DNA from 4 places in the Streptomyces sp. NPDC050738 genome. Region 4 is predicted to be linked to each of the others. Evidence: riboswitches for the same ligand, from Rfam matches in the RefSeq annotation. Region 4 holds a riboswitch; each other region holds the start of a gene.

Region 1 (5,781 bases), on a different contig from region 4:
GCGGTCAGCGAGTACGAGGCCTTCGCGACGACGCTCGCCTTCCTGCGCCACCGGGCCCACCGGGGTGCGGTGGGCCCGGACTTCATGGCCCGGGAGCAGGAGCTTCTGCACCACCTGTGGCAGCGCAAGGAGATAGCCGGGCCTGCGCTGCTGTACGCGGCGCAGGCGACCGGCAGGGTGCGGGTGCCACCGCCGTACCTGCACTACGGCGGCTACAACCCGTACCGGCAGTACTGACCCTGACCCTGCCCCTGCCCCTGCCCCTGCCCCCTACCGGCTAGGCGGAAGCCGCGGTCAGCGCCGCCACCTCGTCCTCCGTCAGCTTCAGTTCGGCCACCGCGGTCAGCGCGGGCAGCTGCTCCACCGTGCGCGCGGAGGCGATCGGCGCGGCCACGGTCGGCTGCGCGGCGAGCCAGGCCAGCGCCACGGTCGCGACCTCGGCGTCGTGCGCGGCGGCCACCTTGTCGAGCGCGTCGAGCACCTTCAGGCCCCGCTCGCTCTGCAGGTGCTTGCCGGCGCCCTCGGCGCGGGCGCTCTCGACTGCCGTGCCCGGGCGGTACTTGCCGGTGAGGAAGCCCGAGGCGAGCGCGAAATACGGGACGGAGGCCAGCTGGTGGCGTGCCGCGGTGTCCTGGAGCTCGCCCTCGTAGGTGTCGCGGGAGACCAGGTTGTAGTGCGGCTGGAGCGCGACGTACCGCGCGAGCCCCTCCCGCTCCGAGAACGCGATCGACGCGTCGAGGCGCTCGGGAGAGATGTTGGATGCGGCGATGGCCCGCACCTTGCCCGCCTTCACCAGCTCGTCGAGCGCGGTGATGATCTCCTCGACCGGGACCGTGACGTCGTCGAAGTGCGTGTAGTAGAGGTCGATGTGGTCGGTGCCCAGCCGGCGCAGCGAGTCCTCCGCGACCTTCTTGATGTTGGCGGGCGAGAGTCCCTTGTCGACCGGGTGGCCGCCGACCTTGGTCGCGACGACCACCTCGGAGCGGTTGCCCCGGGCCGCGAGCCACTTGCCGATGACGGTCTCGGACTCGCCGCCCTTGTTCCCCGGCACCCACGCGGAGTAGGAGTCCGCGGTGTCGATGAAGTTGCCGCCCGCGGCCGTGTAGGCGTCGAGCACGGCGAAGGACTGCGCCTCGTCGGCGGTCCAGCCGAAGACGTTTCCACCGAGGGCGAGCGGGAAGACGGCGAGGTCTGAGGAGCCGAGCGTACGGAGAGAAGTCATGGGTTGATCAACACCCTGTCCGGTGGTGCCTATTCCAAGCCGGTCCTGTTCCGGGTATTCCGGGCATTCCGGGTACGCCAAAACCGGCAGCCCTGGCGTCGGGGGGGTTGCCGCCAGGACTGCCGGTGTCTTGGGGAGGTGCGGGATCAGGGGTTGATGCCGCGTGCCTGGAGCCAGGCCATCGGGTCGATCGCGTCGCCGCCGCTCGGGTGCACCTCGAGGTGCAGGTGCGGGCCGGTGACGTTGCCGGTCGCACCGACCCGTCCGATGACGTCGCCCGTGGTGACCTTCTGCCCGGCGCTGACGTTCAGCGAGGACTGGTGGCAGAACCACAGCTCCGTACCGTCGTCGAGCGTGAGCACCGTGCGGTAGCCGTAACTGCCGGACCAGCCCGCCGACTTGACCGTGCCGCTGTGTACGGCCTTGATCGGGGTGCCCGTGGGGGCCGCGAAGTCGAGACCCGTGTGGTAGCCGGAGGACCACATCGAGCCCGCATCGCCGAAGTGCGAGGTGAGGGTGTACGAGGAGACCGGCAGCGAGTAACTGGCGGCCAGCTTGGCGAGACGCTCGGCCTCCGCCTTCTTCGCCGCCTCTTCCGCGGCCTTCTTCTTGGCGGCGGCCTCCTTCTTGGCGGCCGCGTCCTGCTTCGCCTTCGCCTCGGCGGCGGCCTTGTCCGCGGCTGCCTTCTGGGCCAGTGCCTTGGCCTCGGCGTCCGCGCCGGCCTGCTGCTGCTCGGCCTGCTGCAGGATCCGGGCGCGCAGCGTCTCGCCGGCGTCCGTGGTGCCCTGGCCCGAGGCGGCCGTGGTGAGGCCCGAGGTGGAGAGGGGTGCCGCGTTCGTCTCCGTGTCGGAGGAGTCCGGGGCGATGTCCGCCTTGATGGCTTCCGGCAGGTGGTCGGTGACCGAGGCCGGGAGGTCGGGCAGGGATATGGAGACCGGGGCTTTGCCCTCGGCGGTGGCTATGCCGCCCGCGCCGACCGCGGCGATGACGCCGACACCCAACACCGTGGAGCTGCGGGCGAGTCCGCCGCGCTGCTTGGCGACACGGTGTCTGCCGCGTACCGGACGGACGGAGTCCTCGGTGGGGTTCCACTCGTCCCAGGTCTCACCGCCACCGTCACCCCCGAAACCGAACGAGTCATTGTCATTCGGGACATAAAGAGCCTGGGGGGCAGGGTTGTTGGACGCCACGGAGGCGTACTCCTTTCCTTCCTTCTCGCCTACCGGGTTAGCTGACGGGTTCGGAGCAGGAAGGTCTCCTACGGGCCAGGTTCAGCCCGATTCACCCCAATTGGTGGTTCCCCGGTTCCCTTGCGGAATTCGGCGCACGCGCACGGTGCCGTCTCTTGCGACGACTGGGACGACCGCGCTGCGTTATCGAACGTTAATAGACGCGGGGGTCTGATTCCAAGCCGTTCCGACTGATCGTTAACGCCTTTGGCCTGGACTTAACGGGACACAGTCCAGCAAAACAGGTCGACTTGACGACCCCACCCGAAACCTCTGTTTTCTGACAGTGCATCAAATGTTATGCGCAGGGGCGTCCTTCGATTACGTACCGTGTCGAACGATGTCCACGGTCCGCCGCCGCTCTGGCTGGCCCTCCCCCGGCCGCCCCACCGCGAGCAGCGCCATGTCGTCCGTCGACCCGCCTCCGGTGTACCGCCGTACGTCACCGGTCAGCGCGTCCAGCAGCGCGTCGGGACCGGGGAAGATCCGCCCGCGCAGCCGCTCGGCCGGGTCGTAGAAGACCCCGGCCGCATCCCGCGCCTCCGAGAGCCCGTCCGTATAGAAGAGCAGCGTCGACCCGGCCGGAAAGGGCGAGGTGTCCGCGCGGTCCGGCCAGCTGCCCAACTCGGCCATCCCCAGCGGCAGCGCGGGCATGGACGGCGCCAGCGCGTCCAGCGCCCCGTCGGCGTGCAGCAGCAGCGGCTCGGGATGCCCGCGGTTGACCAGCCGTACGACACCGAGCCCCCGGGGGACCTCCGCGAGCACCGCGGTGGTGAACCCCTCGAAGGCATCGAGCCCGTCGCGCCGCGTCCCCTCGCGCGCCAGCGCCCGCTCCAGACGCTGGGCCACCCCCGCCAGAGTGGACTCCTGCTCGGCCGCCTCGCGAAAGGCGCCGATCACCACGGCCACCGCCTCGACGGCGTCGAGGCCCTTCCCGCGTACGTCACCGACCACGAGCCGCACCCCGTACGGCGTGTCCTGTACGGCGAAGAGATCGCCCCCGATGAAGGCGTCGGCCTGCGCGGCCTCGTACCGCGCCGCGATGTGCAGCCCGCCGATCCGGTCGGCGGGCACCGGCAGCACGGCGCGCTGGGCGGTCTCGGCGATGACGCGGGCGGAGGCCAGCTCGGCATTGCTGCGGAGGATGACCCGGTTGATGAAGAGGGCGAGCACGACCACGGTGAGGACGGTGAACAGCTCGGTGAGCGAGACGACCGTCAGCGTGTCCCGGTGGTAGATCCGCAGCCCGGTGACCGCCACGACCGAGGCGACGGCGATACGGAGCGTGGCGCCCGCGGAGAAGAACGGCGCGGCCATGAGGGGCGCGGCGGAGAAGAGCGGGGATGCGGTGTAGTTCGCCGGGGTCGCCATGTCGAAGCAGATCCCGGCGGCGATCAGCAGCGCGGGCAGCACCCGCACGAAGCGGGATGCGTGTACGCCGTCAGCCTGCTGCCCCACCGTGACTCTCCTGCCCGGTCCGTACCCGGCCGCGGACGGTACCGCGCCCCACCCAGGCTGCTGGCAGCCGCGCCGTCCTGCTATTCGGCCTCCGCCATCCGGGGGACCCTGGGGGCCGGGGCGAGACGCCCCCCGCGCCCCAGCAACCCCACGGACACCGCACACCCCGCGCCCACCGCCATGAACACCCACCACACGGCCTGTCCGTACGCACCGAGCAGCCAGCCCGTCGCGAGGTTCCCGAGCGTGATGCCGATCCCGCAGACGGTGTTGTAGAGCCCGTAGTGCGTGGCGACCCGGCGGCCCCCCGAGAGCGCGACGATGGTGTCCATCTCGTACGGGTAGAGCACCGCGGTCCCCGCCGAGAGCACCGCCGCGCACAGCAGCAGCCCCGCAGGACCGGTGAAGCCCAGCGCCGGCGGGACAAAGGCACCGCCCATCAGCGCGAGCCCGGCCACCAGGCAGCGCTCGCGGGTCCAGTGCGCCCGGCACCAGGCGGTGATCCTCAACTGGCCGCAGAGCGCGACCAGTCCGGAGACGACGAACAGCGCGCTGGTCTCCCACCGGCCGCCGGCGGCGAGCGGCAGCGCGAGATACACCTGGAACTGCAGGACGTAGGACCCGGTCATCGCGGCGGCGAAGAGCCAGAAGGTCCGGTTGCCGAGGACCGTACGGAAGTGCCCGCGCCCGGTCTCCGCCCCCACGGCGGCCCCCCGCTCCGGCAGCCGCCCCAGCTGCAGCACGGTCAGCCCCGCGAAGAGCACCGCGGCCACCACGCACACCAGGCGGAACGACACCCCCAGCAGGGCCACCCCCACCAGCGGCCCCAGCAGGATCCCCGCCTGATAGAAGGCGTTGAAGAGCGCGAAGGCCTCGACCCGCCGCTCCTCGCCCGCCTCCGCGGCGAGATAGGCCCGGACCGCCGGATTGAACAGCGCCCCCGCGAGGCCCGTCGCCAGCGAGGCCGCGATGAGCATCGGCAGCGACTCGACGAAGGCCAGCGCCCCGAAGCCCACGGTCCGCAGCGCGCACCCGGCCACGATCAGCGGCTTGAACCCGAAGCGGTCGGCGAGCGCACCGCCCACCAGGAACATCCCCTGCTGCGACAGATTCCGTACGCCCATGACCAGCCCGACCGCCCACGCGGCAAGACCGAGCCCGCCCGCCAGATGCTCGGCAAGATAGGGCATGAGCATGTAGAAGCCGAGGTTGATGGTGAGCTGGTTGACCAGCAGCAGCCGCACCGCCGCGTCGAAGGTCAGCGCCTGGCGCCACACCCCGATCACCGCACACGCACCAGGGCGCGCCGGGTCCAGCCGGACACCTCTCCTCCGTACGGGAAATCCTCCGGATCCTCCGGCACCGCGCCCTCCAACAGGCCGTGCCGGGCGCAGAATTCATCGCTGAAGACGGTGTCGAAGTACCGCTGGGGTCCGTCCGGGAAGACCGCCACGATCCGCGTGCCCGGGGGCCGGGTCCGCGCCAGCCACCCGGCCACCAGCGCGACCGCCCCCACGCTCCACCCGCCGGTGGCGAACTGCCGTGCCGCGAGCCGCCGCGCGCACCGTACGGCCTCGGCGGGACCCACCCAGTGCACCTCGTCGAAGGCCGCGTGATCCACATTGCCGGGGTGGATGGACGACCCGAGCCCGCGCATCAGCCGCTCGGCGGCCGGCAGCCCGAAGATGGTCGACCCCACGCTGTCCACGCCGACCAGTTCCAGGCCCGCCATCCCGTGGTCCGCACGCAGCGCCCGCGCGATCCCGGCCGAGTGCCCGCCCGTACCGACCGCGCACACCAGCACGTCGATGGGCCCCAGCTGCCCGGCGAGCTCGGCGGCCAGCCCTCCGTACGCGGCCGGATTATCGGGGT
Region 2 (5,781 bases), on a different contig from region 4:
AGGTCACCCAGCTGCACGGGCCCGTGTCGAAGGTGAAGGGCGAGGTGTACGTGTGGCTGCCGCCGCAGTACAGCGACCCGGCCTACCGGAACCGGAAGTTCCCCGTGGTCGAACTGCTCGGCGGCTACCCGGGGTCCCCCAAGTCGTGGTTCGGGACCCTGCATGTGAACACGCAGCTGGCGTCCCGGATGAAGCGGGGGGACATCGCACCGTTCATCCTCGTGCAGCCGAGGACCAATGTGCTGTCGGGCCAGGACGCCGGGTGCGCCAATGTGCCCGGCATCGTCAACGCCGACTCCTGGCTGAGTGTGGACGTACGGAAGATGGTGACCGACAACTTCCGGGCCCAGACCGGGGCCAAGGGGTGGGCGGTGGCCGGGTATTCGGCCGGTGCGCACTGTGCGGTGAAGCTGGCGCTGGCGCATCCCGACCGGTACCGCGCGGCGGTCGGCCTGTCCGGCTACAACGACCCGGCCGCCGAGAAGGACTCCATCACGGCCAAGGACCCGCAGCTGCGCAAGGTGAACAATCCGCTGTGGATCCTGAAGCACGCCAAGATCCCGCCGCACGTCGCCCTTTTCGTCACGGGGCGCAAGCACGACGGGTATCTGGACGGTCTGGCCCTGCAGCGGGCCGCCAAGTCGCCCACCAGTGTGCAGGTCGGCGTCGCGGGGGCGCATGTGACCTCGGTGTGGAGGGCGCAGGTGCCCGGTGTGTTCCGGTGGCTGACCCTGCAGTTGGCGTCCTACCCGGGACGGACCGCACCCGCGAAGGGCATCTGATCGATGGGCGCGAGGCGGACGGGGGCGCCGGGGTGCGGGGCGTGGATCATCTGGCCGCCGCCCACGTACAGTCCCACGTGGCTGATGCCCGAGTAGAAGAACACCAGGTCACCGGGGGCCAGTTGGGACTGGGTGACGCGCTGCCCGGCGTTGATCTGGGTGTAGGTGGTGCGGGGGAGCGAGAGGCCGGCCGAGCGGTAGGCGGCCTGGGTGAGGCCTGAGCAGTCGAAGGCGTTCGGGCCCGTCGCGCCCCAGACGTAGGGGCTGCCGAGGGCGCCGTACGCGAAGGAGACCGCCTGCGCCGCACGGGAGTTGGGGGCCACGGCCGAGGAGCGGGCCACGGACCGGCTGGCGGCCGAGGCGGGGGCGGCGGCAGCGCTCTCGTAACTCGTGCGCTCGGGGGCGCTGAGCCGGTCGAGGAGTGCCTGCGCGTCGCGGATCTTCGCCTGGACCGCTGTCTTCTGCTTCTTCAAGTCCGCCTGGTCGGTGCGGAGTTGGGTGAAACGCGTGTCGGCGGTGGTGCGCAACTGGTCGATCTGGCCGATCTGGTGCCGAATGTCATCGATATCGGCGCTCTGGCGCGCGCCCAGCTGGTCGGTCATCGCGGCCCGGTCCAGGAACTGCGAGGCGTCCGAGGAGAGCAGCACCTGCACGGTCGGGTCGATGCCCCCGGTGCGGTACTGGGCGGCCGCGCTCTGCCCGATCTGGCGCCGGGCGGCGTTGAGGGTCTCGGTCTTGCGGGCGGCCTCGTCCTGCAGCGCGGAGATGGCCTTCTGGGTGGCCTGGGTCTTCTGCTTGGCGCCGTTGTACGCCTCGGTGGCGACCTCCGCCTCCTGGTACAGCTTGTCGACCTTCGCCTTGACCTGAGCGGGGGTGAGGTTCGGCTCCGCGTGCCCGGTGCCTTCGAAGGCGGTGGCCGATGCCACGGTGGCGATCGCGAGGGTGGCCGCGGTGCGGGCGGCGGGGCCGGTGAGCGGGCGCTGCTTGGGTTTTCGGTGAGCGGCCACGAGGGCGGGTCACGTCCTTCCGTATGACGTCCGTATCCGCGCGTCACGTCCGTGACGCGCGTCCGGCGGCGGCCCGCACAGGGGGAGCGGGCCGCCGCCGGTTCTTTCGGCGGTGGTGACCGACAGTCGTCCGGCCCTTCTCCTGCGGATCGGACGGGACGGCGGTGGGGAGCCGGTCACCTGGAGAAGGACGCTAAACCTGAGGTTGCGCGAAAGCGCTGGTTTGCCTTGAAGTGGTTCATTTTGGTCATGGAGTGAGCGGCTGTGACCGGTGAATGCGCACGACCTGAGTGAAAGATGGTGTCAAGGGGTGGCTAGGGTCTGGCCCATGGACGTACTGATCAATGTCTTCGTGGGCCTGCACATCATCGGCATCGCCTCGCTGCTCGGTGGTTTCCTGACCCAGATGAAGGCGATGGGCGCGGGCACGGCGCGCTTCGTGCCCGCGATGCTGCACGGGGCGCTGACGATGCTGGTCACGGGGGTCGCGCTGGTCGGCCTCAACCAGGCCGACGACCACACGGTCAACAACGTCAAGATCGGCATCAAGCTGGCGGTCCTGATCGTGATTCTCGGCCTGGTCTACGTCAAGCGTGACGAGGAGAAGGTCGAGAAGGCGCTGTTCGGTGCGGTCGGCGGCCTGACCGTGGCCAACATCTTCATCGCGGTGCTGTGGACGTGAGGCTGAGGTGAGCCCGGCGTGAGTCAGGCCGGGCGCACCGAGCCGTAGATCGGCATGTAGTAGATCGACTCCTCGCGGACATTCGCGCCGGTGTGCGGTGCGTGGATCATCTTGCCGCCGCCGATGTAGATCCCGACATGGCTGATGTCGTCGTAGAAGAAGACCAGGTCACCGGGTTGGAGATCGGCCGTCGCGATGCGCTTGCCGACCTTCACCTGGTCCCAGGTGGTGCGCGGGAGGTCGATGCCGGCGGCCTTCCAGGCGGCCTGGGTGAGGCCCGAGCAGTCGTAGGAGCTGGGGCCCGTCGCGCCCCAGACGTACGGCTTGCCCATCTGGTCGCGGGCGAAGTCGAGGACCTTGGCGGCCTTGGCCGCGTACGAACCCGAGGACGACGAACCCGAGGCGCTGCCGGAGCCGCCGCCTGACGCCGCCTCCTTCGCCGCCGCCTCCTTCGCGGCCTTCTCCGCCGCCGCCTGCTTGGCCGCCAGCTCCGCCGCCTTCTTCGCGGCCGCCTTCTGCCGCGCCTTCTCCAGCGCCGCCAGCCGTGCCTTCTCCTCCGCCGTCAGCTTCGACAGCAGCTCCCGCGTCTCGGCGAGCTTCGACTGCACCTGCCCCTTGGTGGCCTTCAGATCCGCCTGCGCGGTGGTGAGCGTCTCCAGCTGCGTGGTCGCCTCGGCGCGCTGCTTCGCCGCCGCCTTCTGCTGCGTCTCGAAGTCGTCGACCGCGTGCGTCTGCTGCGCGGACAGCTGCTTCATGGCCTGGTTCTGGTCGAAGTACGACTGCGGGTCGTCGGCGAGCAGCAGGTTCGCGGTGGTGGCGAGCGGGCCGCCCCGGTACTGCGCTGCCGCGTACTGCCCCAGCTCGCGCCGCGACTTGTTGAGCTGGTCGGTGCGTGCGGCCACGGCGTCGAGGAGCTTGTCGACCTTCTTGCGCTGCAGAGCGGTGGACTCCTTGGCGCGGTCGTACTTCTGCGTCTCGGTGCCGGCCTGCCGGTAGAGGTCGTCGACCTTCTTCTGTACGTCCTCGATGCTCGGCTTCGGCTGCGCGGGCGCGGCCTGCGCGCTCTGCGTGAGCAGCGAGACGGAGGCGAGTGCCGCGGTCGTGAGCGATACGGCGGGTACGGCTGCGCGTATTCGGGTACGCGGCTTGCGGTGGTCTGCCAAGGCAGGCGTGTTCCTTCCGTGGACCGCCTACCGGGTTAGCTGTCGGGTTCGGGCTTCGGAAGGCGCCCTACGGTCCTTTGGGGGTACGGACCGATTCACCCCGGTGGTGCTTGGTGGGTCCCCGGCTCCAACTGCCGTACGACGCAGGTCGTGCGGCAGAGCGGACTCGGCGCGGCGGCGCGCTCCGGCGCGGTTCGCCGGTGGGGGTACGGCCACCTGAGCGAGCACGGTAGCGGCCTCCTGTGGCGGGTGGGAAGCCTGATGTTCGATATGCCCGATACATTTTCGTGACCTGCGGGACGGACCTCCCGAAAGCGGTCTCCGGCCGCTACAGGAGCGGGGGCCGGGGATACCGACCCGGAGTGTCACTGGTCCGGCCTAGACTCGGTGGACGATGAGCAGCCTCTTTGACGACAGCTTCCTGGCGAACCTCCAGCCCACCGAGGACGCGCCTCCGCCCCCCGAGGACCACGCCCCCGAGGAGGTCCCCGCCGACCTCTTCGGCGGCGCCTTCGACGGGCCGCCTCGTGACGCGTACTACCGCGACGGCGCCCCCCGCCCCGCCGTGGACCCCGCCGCGCTCCTCGACGGCCTGAACGCCGAGCAGCGCGCGGCGGTCGTGCACTCCGGGTCCCCGCTGCTCATCGTGGCCGGCGCGGGTTCCGGCAAGACCCGGGTGCTCACCCACCGCATCGGGCACCTCCTGGGCGCCCGCGGCGTCCACCCCGGCCAGATCCTCGCGATCACCTTCACCAACAAGGCCGCGGGCGAGATGAAGGAGCGCGTCGAGAATCTGGTGGGCCCGCGCGCCCACGCCATGTGGGTCCTGACCTTCCACAGCGCGTGCGTCCGCATCCTGCGCCGCGAGTCGAAGAAGCTCGGCTTCACGTCGTCGTTCTCGATCTACGACGCCGCGGACTCCAAGCGGCTCATGGCCCTGGTCTGCCGGGATCTGGACCTGGACCCCAAGAAGTTCCCGCCCAAGGCCTTCAGCGCCAAGATCTCCAACCTCAAGAACGAGCTCATCGACGAGGAGACCTTCGCCTCGACGGCCGCCGACGGCTTCGAGAAGACCCTCGCCGAGGCGTACGCGATGTACCAGGGGCGCCTCCGCGAGGCGAACGCCCTCGACTTCGACGACATCATCATGACCACGGTGCACCTGCTCCAGGCGTTCCCGGACGTCGCCGAGCACTACCGGCTGCGCTTCCGCCACGTCCTGGTCGACGAGTACCAGGACACCAACCACGCCCAGTACACGCTGGTCAAGGAGCTGGTGGGGTCGGGCCCCGCCCCCGCCGAGCTGTGCGTCGTCGGTGACGCGGACCAGTCGATCTACGCCTTCCGAGGCGCGACGATCCGCAACATCATGCAGTTCGAAGAGGACTACCCCGACGCGACGACGATCCTCCTGGAGCAGAACTACCGCTCCACGCAGACGATCCTCTCCGCCGCCAACGCCGTCATCGAGCGCAACGAGAGCCGCCGCCCCAAGAACCTGTGGACCGACGCGGGCGAGGGCGCGAAGATCGTCGGCTATGTCGCGGACACCGAGCACGACGAGGCGCAGTTCATCGCCGAGGAGATCGACCGGCTCACGGACGCGGGCGACGCGAAGGCATCGGACGTCGCCGTCTTCTACCGTACGAACGCCCAGTCCCGTGTCTTCGAAGAGATCTTCATCCGGGTCGGGCTCCCGTACAAGGTCGTCGGCGGGGTGCGCTTCTACGAGCGCAAGGAGGTCAGGGACATCCTGGCGTACCTCCGGGTCCTCTCCAATCCCGAGGACACCGTCCCGCTGCGCCGCATCCTGAACGTACCCAAGCGCGGGATCGGCGAGCGCGCCGAGGCGATGATCGACGCGCTCGGGCTGCGGGAGAAGATCAGCTTCCCGCAGGCGCTGCGCCGGGTCGACGAGGCGTACGGAATGGCGGCCCGCTCCTCGAACGCCGTCAAGCGGTTCAACGTCCTGATGGAGGAGCTGCGGACCATCGTCGAGTCGGGGGCCGGACCGGCCGTCGTACTGGAGGCCGTGCTCGAACGGACCGGCTATCTCGCCGAGTTGCAGGCATCCACCGACCCGCAGGACGAGACCCGTATCGAGAACCTCCAGGAACTGGCCGCCGTGGCCCTGGAGTTCGAGCAGG
Region 3 (5,781 bases), on a different contig from region 4:
CACACGGCCACCGCCGAGGCCTCCTCCGGCGGCCTGACAGCAACGGAACACAGGCTGGCGAACGGCCTGCGCGTGGTCCTCTCCGAGGACCACCTGACCCCGGTTGCCGCAGTCTGCCTCTGGTACGACGTCGGTTCGCGGCACGAGGTCAAGGGCCGTACGGGCCTGGCCCACCTCTTCGAGCACCTGATGTTCCAGGGCTCCGGACAGGTGAAGGGCAGCGGCCACGCCGATCTGGTCCAGGGCGCCGGCGGATCGTTCAACGGCACCACCAGCTTCGAGCGCACCAACTACTTCGAGACGATGCCCGCCCACCAGCTGGAGCTCGCGCTCTGGCTGGAGGCGGACCGGATGGGCTCGCTGCTCGCCGCCCTCGACGAGGAGTCGATGGAGAACCAGCGCGACGTCGTCAAGAACGAGCGCCGCCAGCGGTACGACAACGTGCCGTACGGCACCGCGTTCGAGAAGCTGGCCGCCCTCTCCTACCCGGAGGGCCACCCGTACCACCACACGCCGATCGGCTCGATGGCCGACCTGGACGCCGCGACCCTCGAGGACGCGCGCACCTTCTTCCGTACGTACTACGCGCCCAACAACGCGGTGCTCTCGGTCGTCGGCGACATCGACCCGGCGCAGACGCTGGCCTGGGTGGAGAAGTACTTCGGCTCGATCCCCTCGCACGACGGCAAGCAGCCGCCGCGCGACGGTTCGCTTCCGGAGATCATCGGCGAGCAGCTGCGCGAGGAGCTCCACGAGGACGTCCCCTCACGCGCCCTGATGGCCGCCTACCGCCTTCCGAAGGACGGCACCCGCGAGTGCGACGCCGCCGACATCGCGCTGACCATCCTCGGCGGAGGCGAGTCCTCGCTGCTCCACAACCGTCTGGTACGCCGTGACCAGACGGCCGCCGGCGCAGGCTTCGGCATGATGCGGCTGGCCGGCGCACCCTCGCTCGGCTGGCTGGACGTCCAGACGTCGAGCGGTATCGAGGTCCCGGAGGTCGAGGCGACGGTCGACGAAGAGCTCGCCGCGTTCGCCGAGCGGGGTCCCACGGCCGAGGAGATGGAGCGCGCCCAGGCCCAGTTGGAGCGCGAGTGGCTGGACCGGCTCGGCACCGTGGCGCAACGCGCCGACCAACTGTGCCGGTACGCCGTCCTGTTCGGCGACCCGCAGCTCGCGCTGACCGCCGTCCACCGGGTCCTGGACATCACGGCCGAGGAGGTGCAGGCGGTCGCCAAGGCGCTTCTGCGCCCCGACAACCGCGCAGTCCTCGTGTACGAGCCGATCAGCTCCGAAGTGCCCGACGAGTCCGCAGACGCGGCGGAAGAAGCCGAAGAAGAGGGGGCGGACCAGTGACGGAGACCACCGACACCGCTGCCGTGAGCATGACGTACCACCCGCAGCCCCAGCCGGGCACGCCCACACCCTGGGCCTTCCCGGCTCCCGGCCGCTCCACGCTGCCCAACGGTCTGACCGTGCTGCGCTGCCACCGCCCCGGCCAGCAGGTGGTGGCCGTCGAGATCAACCTCGACGCCCCCCTGGACGCCGAGCCGGAGGGCCTCGACGGGATCGCCACGATCATGTCGCGCGCCTTCAACGAGGGCACCGACAAGCACACCGCCGAGGAGTTCGCGGCCGAACTGGAGCGCTGCGGCGCCAACATGGACGCGCACGCCGACCACCCGGGCGTCCGGGTCTCCCTCGAGGTCCCCGTATCGCGGCTGCCCAAGGCGCTCGGCCTGCTCGCCGAGGCACTGCGCGCACCGGCCTTCACCGACGGCGAGATCAGCAGGCTGGTCCGCAACCGTCTCGACGAGATCCCGCACGAGCACGCCAACCCGGGCTACCGGGCCGCCAAGCAGCTCTCCAAGGAGCTCTTCCCGGCCTCCCTGCGCATCTCGCGCCCCCGCCGGGGCACCGAGGAGACGGTGGCGCGCATCGACGCCACAGGCGTCCGCGCCTTCTACGACGCGCATGTGCGCCCCGCCACGGCCACCGCCGTGGTCGTCGGCGACCTCACGGGCGTCGACCTGGACGCGCTGCTCGCCGAGACCCTCGGCGACTGGACGGGCAACACCGCGGCCCCCCGCCCGGCCCCGCCGATCACCGCGGACGACACGGGCCGCGTGATCATCGTGGACCGTCCCGGCTCCGTGCAGACCCAGCTGATCATCGGCCGGATCGGTGCGGACCGCCATGATCGGGTCTGGCCCGCCCAGTTGCTCGGTACGTACTGCCTCGGCGGCACCCTCACCTCCCGTCTGGACCGCGTCCTGCGTGAGGAGAAGGGCTACACCTACGGCGTACGGGCCTTCGGCCAGGTGCTGCGCTCCACTGCCGAGGGCACCGGTGCCGCGATGCTCGCCATCAGCGGCTCGGTGGACACCGAGTCCACCGGGCCCGCGCTGGACGACCTGTGGAAGGTGCTGCGCACGCTCGCCGCCGAGGGGCTCACCGACGCCGAGCGCGAGACCGCCGTACAGAACCTGGTGGGTGTCGCCCCGCTGAAGTTCGAGACGGCCGCGGCGGTCGCGGGCACGCTCGCCGACCAGGTCGAGCAGCACCTCCCGGACGACTTCCAGGCGCAGCTGTACGCGCGCCTCGCCGAGACCGGGACGGTCGAGGCCACGGCCGCGGTCGTCAGTGCCTTCCCCGCGGACCGTCTCGTCACGGTGCTGGTCGGAGATGCGGAGAAGATCGCGGAGCCGGTCAGGGCGCTGGGGATCGGTGAAGTGACCGTCGTCACGGGCTGATCGACAAACAGCAACAAAGGGGACCCCGGCGGCCATTCGGCCGCCGGGGTTCTCCCTTATGTCCGTTTTATTGGAGAGGTTGCCTTGATGTCCTGTGGCGTGCGCTACAAAAGGGGCTGTCTGTTTGGTCCCGGGAACGCGGACCGCTTACCGTCGGTCCCGCTGTTCGTCGTACTTATAGCCGCGTCCGCGGCCCCGGACAGTGATCGCCGAGTCCCCGTCTGGCGCGAGCCTGGGGAGCCGGGGACCCACATCAGTCCCTGGGGTGAATCAGGCGCAAGCCTGTAGGAGACCTTCCTGCTCCGAACCCGTCAGCTAACCCGGTAGGCGAGAAGGAAGGAAAGGACCAACCCCTTCATGGCGTTCGCCCGCCCTACCGGTAAGCACCGTGCCCCGAACCGTCTGACGCGCAAGACCGCGACCTTCGCCGGTGCCGCCGCCCTCGCCACGACCGGCGTCGTAGGAGGCCTGGCCGCCCCGGCCATCGCCGCCGAAGCAGCGGCCCCCGCCGCGGACACCGCCGCTCTCAGCCAGACCATCGTCATCGGCGACTCGCTCGCCGCGCACATCGACGCCCAGGCGGCCGCGCAGAAGCACGAGGCCGCCACGGCCAAGGCCGCCGCGAAGGCGAAGGCCGAAGCGAAGGCCAAGGCGGAAGCCAAGGCCAAGGCCGCCGCGGCCGCCAAGGCGAAGGCCGAGGCCAAGGCCAAGCAGGAGCGCGAGGCCAAGGAGCGCGCCGCCCGCGAGGCCGAGCGCAAGCGCCTGAACGCCTACGTGGCGCCGATATCGGGCTCCTACGTCTCCACCGGCTACAAGACCGGCGGCAGCCTCTGGTCCTCCGGCAGCCACACCGGCATCGACTTCCACGCCGCGTCCGGCACGTCGGTCCACGCCGTCGGCGCGGGCACCGTCGTCGAGGCCGGCTGGGGCGGCGCGTACGGCAACAACATCGTCATCAAGATGAACGACGGCACGTACACGCAGTACGGCCACCTCTCGTCCCTCGGCGTCTCCGTCGGCTCGACCGTCACCTCCGGCCAGCAGATCGGCCTCTCCGGTGCCACCGGCAACGTCACGGGCCCGCACCTCCACTTCGAGGCCCGCACGAGCCCCGAGTACGGCTCGGACATCGACCCGGTCGCGTACCTGCGCTCGCACGGTGTGAACGTCTGACATCCGCTCCACCAGAAGGCCCCGGCGCATCCGCGCCGGGGCCTTCTGCGTATGGTGCTGTGGCCAAAAGATATCCATGATTAACCGGCTGCCATCGGAAATTTACCTCCGCTGCAATAGAGTCGCCGAACAGGCGTCGATCGACCGCGTTTCGCGGGGATTAAGGCGGAGGTTCGGTGATGCGCATTCCAGCGCACTCGGTATGCACGGCAATCCGTGACGACATCGTCTCCGGTGTCTTCGAGCGCGGCAGTCGGCTCACCGAGGAGGTACTGGCCCGCCGGTACGGCGTCTCGCGCGTCCCGGTGCGCGAAGCGCTGCGGACCCTGGAGTCCGAGGGCTTCGTGACCACCCGCCGCCATGCCGGTGCCTGTGTCGCCGAGCCCACCGAGCAGGAGGCCGCCGACCTGCTCGAGATGCGGCTGCTGCTGGAGCCGATGGGCGCGGCCCGCGCTGCTCAGCGGCGTACCGAAGCGCACCTCAAAGTCCTGCGCGGCCTGGTCAGGCTGGGGCAGGAGCGGGCCAGGCGGGGGCAGGGCGAGGACTTGCGCTCACTCGGCGGCTGGTTCCACGAGACGCTCGCGCAGTCCGCGGGCAGTCCGCCGCTGACGGCGCTGCTGACCCAGTTGCGGCACAAGATCGCCTGGATGTACGCCGTCGAGCAGCCCGTCAGGCCGGTCGAATCCTGGGCCGAGCACGGTGCGATCGTCGACGCCGTGGCACGCGGCGACGCGGAACGGGCGAGGGCGCTGACCGTGCTGCATTCGGAACGGGTGAGCGGAGCGCACCGGCTGCGCCGTGCCGCCGCGCATCATGTGAGGACTTCGCAACATGCCGTAAACACCGCGGGCGGTTCGCATTAACAGTCGCGCCGTATACAAAGAAGAGGCAATTCAGTGCCTCTCCTTTCTGCTGCCCTGAATAGGTTCGGAAAATGCCGAAACCGCTCCACCGGAATTCTGGTGGAGCGGTTTCGGTGTGCGAAATTCAGACGGTCTCGGGGAGCTCCTCGAGACCCTCGGCGACCAGCTTCGCCAGACGGTCGAGAGCGGCGTCCGCGCCCTCGGCGTCCGAAGCGAGCACGATCTCCTCGTTGCCCTGCGCGCCGAGGCCCAGCACGGCGAGCATCGAGGCGGCGTTGACGGGGTTGCCACCGGCCTTGGCGATCGTCACGGGGACGCCGGTGGCCGTGGTGGCACGGACGAAGATGGAGGCGGGGCGGGCGTGCAGACCCTCGGCCCAACCGACATTTACGCGGCGCTCAGCCATGGTGTTGCCCTTCAAGTTCTCTGACTGTTGTCTAGACCATTCAACCACGGGGTACGGGATGCTGAGCCCCAGCCTGCCCCGGCCCGGACTCCTCCGCGACCCGTAGGTGCCCCGTAGGCTCTCCCCATGAACCCGGACCTGGCGTACCCGGCGCACTGGGAAGCCGATGTCGTGCTGCGCGACGGCGGCACGGCACGGATCAGGCCGATCGCCCCCGACGACGCCGAGCGGCTGGTCAGCTTCTACGAACAGGTCTCGGACGAGTCGAAGTACTACCGCTTCTTCGCGCCCTACCCGCGGCTGTCCGACAAGGACGTCCACCGCTTCACCCACCACGACTACGTCGACCGGGTGGGTCTGGCCGTCACCATCGGCGGAGAGTTCATCGCCACCGTCCGCTACGACCGCATCGGCGAGGGCGAGGCCGAGGTCGCCTTCCTCGTCCAGGACGCGCACCAGGGACGGGGCGTCGCCTCGGCCCTCCTGGAGCACATCGCGGCCGTCGCCCGCGAGCGCGACGTACACCGCTTCATCGCCGAGGTGCTGCCCGCCAACAACAAAATGATCAAGGTGTTCACGGACGCCG
Region 4 (5,781 bases):
CTGTCCATGTACCGCCCTTCCGCTCGATACGTCCTGCCCGAGTTCACCGAGCGCACCACGACGGGGACCCGCACCCTCGATCCGTACTCGAAGCTTCTCGGGGAGCGCGTCATCTTCCTGGGGACCGCCGTGGACGACACCGCGGCCAGTGATGTGATCGCGCAGTTCATCCATCTCGAGTACGACGCCCCGGACCGGGACATCTCCCTGTACATCAACTCCCCCGGCGGCACGGTCAATGCCATGTCCGCGGTCTACGACACGATGCAGCTCATCGGCTGCGACGTCGCCACCTACTGCCTGGGCCAGGCGGCTTCAACGGCCGCCGTGCTGCTGGCCGCAGGCGCCCCGGGCAAGCGGGCGGCCCTGCCGGGAGCGCGGATCGTCGTACAGCAGCCCTCGATCGAGGACCCCGTACAGGGGCAGCCGTCCGATCTGGAGATCGTGAGCCGGGAGCTGTTGCGCATGCGGGAGTCGATGGTCTCGATGCTCGTCACGCACACGGGACAGGACCCGGAGCGGATCGCGGCGGACATCGAGCGCGACAAGGTCTTCGACGCCGAGGCGGCCAAGGCGTACGGACTGGTCGACCACGTCGTCACCAAGCGGTGAGCGGGGATGCTGCCGCCCGAAATGGAGCCGCTGCCGGCGCTGACGCGCGCCGAGGGCGAGTTCATCGACAGCTATCTGGACGTCGTCGACCAGCTGGGGCGGATCAACCCGGCCCGCGGGCACGACACTTACGGGGCCCTGCGGGCAGCGCAGGCGCTCGTCGCGCGGGCGGGAGCGCTGCGGGACGCGCTGACGCTGATGCACATGCGGGGCGAGGACCGTCTCCACGCCGGGACCCTGGCGAACGCGCTGCGTGTGCTCGACGGGGAGCGCCGCGCGGAACGGGTCACCGTGCCACGCCCGTCGGGGAGTTGATCCGCGTACCTCGAATGGCCTAGACATTCGTAGTCATTCAGCACCAAATGACTTGCGCAGCCCGCCTAGACACTGTACGGAATGCGCTATTCCGCGCCTGGTACGGCGGTCGTCGGGGGCTCGACGCGCTACACCGAGGGTGCTCTGTCCACCCGAACAGGGCAGTCGTGATGAGCCTCACATACTGCCGGTAAGGTTCGAAAATCCGACACTTCATGGGTCAAGATCCCTGAGACGACAAGCCCCCGCCACCACGGCGGGGCGGTCCGGGCGGACGCCGAGTCCTGCCGCTGTCCCGGACGTCTGGTCGACAGGAGTGCATCGGCAGGAGTGGAGGACCCAGGCAAGACGGGTCCGATCCGAGTGTGGGGTCGGCCCTTGGGGTGAAGCCGCCAGCAGGCGGCCGGGCATCTTCGCCAGTCCGAATCCGACAGGTCATCCTTCACAGGCGGTTGACGAAGGGTTGCGCATGACTGCGCGGATCTGTGTTCCGTCCCTGCTGTCCAGGACCGGTGCCGTAACGGTCCTCACCGCCGCCGCCGTAGGCGGCACTCTGCTGGCGCCGGGCGCCGCATCGGAGGCCCAGGCGGCCACGCTCGCGACAAAGGCACTCAATGTCGCCGCATCGAAGAAGGGGTCCCCGTACAGGTACGGGGCCGCGGGCCCGTCCCGTTTCGACTGCTCGGGGCTGACCCTCTACTCGTACAAGAAGGCGGGCAAGAAGCTGCCGCGCACGGCCCAGTCGCAGTACAACAAGGTGCGCCACATCTCGTCGGGCAGCCGGCAGAAGGGCGATCTGGTCTTCTTCCATTCCGGGCGCAGCGTCTACCACGTGGGCATCTACGCCGGCAGCGGCAAGATCTGGCACTCGCCCAAGACCGGCTCCGTGGTCAAGCTGGAGAGGATCTGGACCAAGAGCGTCTGGTACGGACGCGTGCGCTGAGACGCGTGCGCTGGGATACGCACGGTCCCGTCGGCCGGAGCATGGTCCTCGGCCGACGGGCAACACGTACCGCCATGACCGTCGTGGACCCCGGCACCACACGCAACGAGACGCGGCTGGAGCGGGCCGACCGCAATTTCGGTGAGCTGCTCCAGGAACTCAGGGTCGTCCAGACCGGCGTGCAGTTCCTCTTCGCCTTTCTGCTGACCCTCGCCTTCACCAGCCGCTTTCCCTCGCTCGACACCTTCGAGCGAGGGACGTATGTGACGACCCTGCTGCTCACCGTGGTGGCCGCGGGGCTCTTCACCGCACCCGCGGCCCTGCACCGCTACCTGTTCGGCCAGGGCGCCAAGGAGCAGATCGTGGCGGTGTCCTCGCGGCTCGCGGGAGCGGGGATGGTGGCGCTGGCTCTGGCCCTGACGGGGTCGGTGCTGCTGGTCGTCGACGTCGTCCACGGGCTGCCCGAGGGCATCGCCGCCGGCGTGGGGACGCTGCTCGCCTGCGGCGGGCTGTGGGCGCTGCTGCCGTGGCTGGTCGGTCGCCGGCTCAGTGGGAAGCCGAGCCCGCCACCAGAATGACCCCGAGTCCCGCCAGTGCGGTCCCTGTGACGCCCTCGACCGTCCTGGCCGTACGCGGCCTGCGCAGCCAGCGCCCGAGCCGGTCCACCAGGAGTGCGACCGCCGGGAACCAGACGAGGGCCAGTGCCACCACGATCGAGGCCAGCAGGAGCGTACGCGGCAGGACCGGCGCCCCGTGCGGGACGAACTGGGGCAGCAGGCTGAGGAAGAGGACCGGCGCCTTGGGGTTGAGGACGTTGGTCAGGAAGCCCTGGCGCAGGCACCGCCCGATGGAGCCGGCCGCCTGCTCCTCGTCCTGCGGGCCCACGGGGGCGGGGCGGAACACACCATGGAGCGCGCGGCAGCCCAGGTAGAGGATGTAGATCCCGCCCGCGATCTGGAGCGTACGGAAGAGGACGGGGACCGCGACCAGGACGGCCGCCAGTCCCGCGACCGCCAGCGCGGTGTGCACCAGCAGTCCTGCGGCCACGCCGACCGCGCAGGCGACACCGGAGCCGCGGGAGGCGAGCGCATTGCGCACGACGACGGCGAAGTCCGCGCCGGGCATCGCGACCATGCCTGCGGCGACCCCGGTGAATGCGAGCAGTTGAGCGTCCATGACGTACAGCCTGGACTGCGCGAGGCCTTAACGTGTACTTGCAATCTTCTGGGTCTGCCTAAAGGAACGCTTATGTACGACCCCACGCGGCTGGCCGCACTGGTGGCCGTCGCCGAGGCCGGTTCGATCACCAGGGCCGCCGCCCGCCTCGGTTACACGGCGCCCGCCCTCTCCCAGCAACTCGCCAAGCTGGAGCGGGAGTCGGGCGCCACCCTGCTCGTACGCCACCACCGCGGAGCCCGGCTCACCGCGGCCGGCGAGCTCCTCGCGGCGCGGGCCCGTACGGTGCTCGACGAGATGGACCGGGCCCGGCACGAGCTGTCCCGGCTGGCCGGACTCTCCGGCGGACGGCTGAAGGTCGGCACCTTCACCACCGCGGGCATCCATCTGCTGCCGCCGGTGCTCAGCTCCTTCCGCCGCTCCCATCCGGACGTCGAGCTGACTCTCGCCGACTACGAGCCGCCGAACGGCGTGAGCGCGGTGGCCACGGGCGACGCGGATCTGGCACTGACCCATGCGTACGAGCCCGCCGCCTCTTCCGCGGCGCCTTCGGGGGTGGCGCTCGAGACGCTTCTGGTCGAGGAGCTCGTGCTGGTGACCGCGCCCGGGCACATCCTGGCCGGCGGCACGGGCCGGCTGCCGGTGGCCGACCTCGCCGGGCAGCCGCTGATCAGCAGCGCGCCCGCGCATCCGCCCCGCCAGGGTGTGGAGTCGGCGCTCGCCGAGGCAGGGGCGACGCCCGCCGTGGTGTGCGAGACGCCGGGGTACGCCCTGGTGTGTGCGCTGGTCAGTGCGGGGATCGGCGTGGCGGTGGTGCCGGAGATGGTCGCGGCGATGTCGGCGACACCGCTGGGCGTACGCCCGCTGGAGCCCTCCGCGTACCGCCGTACGATCTCGGTCGCGTACCGGACGGGTGAGGAGAGCCCGGCCGCCGACACCCTGCGGGCGCTGCTCCGCGGCGGATTCGGACGGGCGTGACCCCTAGCTCTCGACGGCGGCCGGCCAAGGCAGCGCGATCCAGACCGTCTTGCCCCCTTCGGCGGTCGGGGCGACGCTGAGCCGTCCGCCGCACTCCGCGGTCAGCCAGCGGATGATCACCATGCCGCGGCCGTTGTCCTGCTGTACGGCGGCCGGCAGCCGCTGAGGCCATCTCGGGTGGCTGTCGGTGACGCCGATGCGCAGCTGTTCGTCGCGGTCCAGCTGGACGTCGACCGTGAAGGTGGGCGACTGCCCGAAGGTGTGCTGTACGGCATTGGTCGCCAGCTCCGAAACGATCAGGCGGACCGTGTCGGCGATCTCGGCGTCTGCCGGAAGCCCCCATTCGGCCAGCACGTTGGCGACATAGCGACGGGCGGAGGATACCGAGCCCGGCTCGCTCGGCAGAGTGACGGATGCTTCCTGGTGGTCTGCCATGGCGTCGCTGTCCCTTTCCCACCGGGGCCGGCTCCGATGAATTGCGGAGTCCTTCGAGAACCGCCTCGGACTGTGCTTCGCGCCAGAGTGCCACTCATCGTGCCGCCCTCGACGCCGATCCACCAAGATGTGCATATATCTGTCGCCCGAAGTGATGAACTCTGCTACGCGAGACCGTATTTGGGCGGCAGACTGGCCCATCGCCGCGGGGCAGGAACGGGGCGGAGCGGAGAGGTGAGGAGAGGCGCGTGAGCAACGGCCCTGCGGTGCGACGCCGCAAGCTGGGGGAGGAATTACGGAATCTGCGGTTGCGGGCGGGACTCACCAGCGACCAGGCGGCACAACTGGTCGGCTGGCACCAGTCGAAAGTGAGCCGGATCGAGACGGGCCGCAGCGGGGTGAAGCCGGCCGATGTGGAACTGCTCCTCGATACGTACGGGGTGCACGATCCCGCCCAACGGGCGCTGTTCACGGCTCTGTCGGGTTCGGGCGAGGGCGAGAGCACCCACTGGTGGCACGCGTACCGCGGCCTGCTGCCGCCGCAGTACCGCGATTTCATCAGCCTGGAGTCGCAGGCGCGGACCGCACGGAGCCTGGAGACCGCGGCGGTGCCCGGGCTGCTGCAGACCCCGGATTACGCCCGGGCCGTCACACGCGCCTCGTTGGAGCATCTCCCCAAGGACACGGTCGACTCACTGGTGGACGTGCGCCTCGCCCGCCAGGGAGTCCTGCGTACGGAGTGCCCGCTGGAGCTGAGCGCGGTCGTCGACGAGGCGGTGCTGCACCGTCCGGTGGGCGGCCGCAAGGTGATGGCGGGCCAGCTGCGTCATCTGAGGGAGGCAGCCCAACTGCCGCATGTACGGCTGCAGGTGCTGCCCTTCGTCGTCGGTGGCTACGTCGGAATGACGAGTCCTTTCATTATTTTCTCCTTTCCGAACATTGCTGATCTGGATGTGGTTGTTCTCGACCATTTGACGAGTAGCCTCTACCTTGAGCGGAAAGAAGACCTTGAGGCGTACAGCGCCGCGTTCCGCACCATTCAGACGCTCGCTCTTCCGCCACAGCACTCGTTGGATCTCATCGCCGGGATCGGTGACGGCGTGTAAGGGGAGGCACCATGTCCGCGCGCCCCGCGAACACCTCTTCCAGCACTTCCACTTCTCTGCACGGCGCGCAATGGCGGCGCAGCAGCCGCAGTACCGGAATGAACAACTGTGTCGAAGCGGCACGGCTCGGCTGCGGCCGGCTGGCCGTGCGCGACTCCAAGAATGTCGCGTTCCCCGCACTGCTCTTCACGCCGGGAACATGGACGAACTTCCTGG

The links. A riboswitch is a leader RNA that binds a small molecule or an ion and turns the genes downstream of it on or off. The one in region 4 is predicted to bind cyclic di-AMP.
Positions count from the first base shown of each region.
Region 1: another riboswitch for cyclic di-AMP. It lies ahead of AB0H78_RS04260 (M23 family metallopeptidase); the one in region 4 lies ahead of AB0H78_RS28520 (NlpC/P60 family protein).
Region 2: another riboswitch for cyclic di-AMP. It lies ahead of AB0H78_RS11295 (NlpC/P60 family protein); the one in region 4 lies ahead of AB0H78_RS28520 (NlpC/P60 family protein).
Region 3: another riboswitch for cyclic di-AMP. It lies ahead of AB0H78_RS23565 (M23 family metallopeptidase); the one in region 4 lies ahead of AB0H78_RS28520 (NlpC/P60 family protein).

Region 1 covers NZ_JBFAHN010000001.1:857,556-863,336, reverse strand. Annotated here, with positions in the region: gene AB0H78_RS04270 (PrsW family intramembrane metalloprotease) at 1-237, shown strand, start outside; gene AB0H78_RS04265 (aldo/keto reductase) at 278-1,222, opposite strand; gene AB0H78_RS04260 (M23 family metallopeptidase) at 1,369-2,412, opposite strand; cyclic di-AMP (ydaO/yuaA leader) riboswitch at 2,424-2,557, opposite strand; gene AB0H78_RS04255 (PP2C family protein-serine/threonine phosphatase) at 2,773-3,909, opposite strand; gene AB0H78_RS04250 (MFS transporter) at 3,990-5,195, opposite strand; gene AB0H78_RS04245 (PLP-dependent cysteine synthase family protein) at 5,192-5,781, opposite strand, start outside.
Region 2 covers NZ_JBFAHN010000003.1:669,373-675,153, reverse strand. Annotated here, with positions in the region: gene AB0H78_RS11310 (alpha/beta hydrolase-fold protein) at 1-782, shown strand, start outside; gene AB0H78_RS11305 (NlpC/P60 family protein) at 746-1,789, opposite strand; gene AB0H78_RS11300 (hypothetical protein) at 2,118-2,471, shown strand; gene AB0H78_RS11295 (NlpC/P60 family protein) at 2,495-3,634, opposite strand; cyclic di-AMP (ydaO/yuaA leader) riboswitch at 3,643-3,788, opposite strand; gene pcrA (DNA helicase PcrA) at 4,029-5,781, shown strand, end outside.
Region 3 covers NZ_JBFAHN010000009.1:133,243-139,023, forward strand. Annotated here, with positions in the region: gene AB0H78_RS23555 (pitrilysin family protein) at 1-1,356, shown strand, start outside; gene AB0H78_RS23560 (pitrilysin family protein) at 1,386-2,753, shown strand; cyclic di-AMP (ydaO/yuaA leader) riboswitch at 2,951-3,098, shown strand; gene AB0H78_RS23565 (M23 family metallopeptidase) at 3,111-3,926, shown strand; gene AB0H78_RS23570 (GntR family transcriptional regulator) at 4,106-4,789, shown strand; gene AB0H78_RS23575 (HPr family phosphocarrier protein) at 4,914-5,195, opposite strand; gene AB0H78_RS23580 (GNAT family N-acetyltransferase) at 5,322-5,781, shown strand, end outside.
Region 4 covers NZ_JBFAHN010000013.1:93,783-99,563, forward strand. Annotated here, with positions in the region: gene AB0H78_RS28510 (ATP-dependent Clp protease proteolytic subunit) at 7-612, shown strand; gene AB0H78_RS28515 (hypothetical protein) at 619-927, shown strand; cyclic di-AMP (ydaO/yuaA leader) riboswitch at 1,193-1,393, shown strand; gene AB0H78_RS28520 (NlpC/P60 family protein) at 1,397-1,870, shown strand; gene AB0H78_RS28525 (DUF6328 family protein) at 1,945-2,448, shown strand; gene AB0H78_RS28530 (LysE family translocator) at 2,417-3,046, opposite strand; gene AB0H78_RS28535 (LysR family transcriptional regulator) at 3,119-4,024, shown strand; gene AB0H78_RS28540 (ATP-binding protein) at 4,028-4,459, opposite strand; gene AB0H78_RS28545 (helix-turn-helix transcriptional regulator) at 4,708-5,565, shown strand; gene AB0H78_RS28550 (DUF397 domain-containing protein) at 5,577-5,781, shown strand, end outside.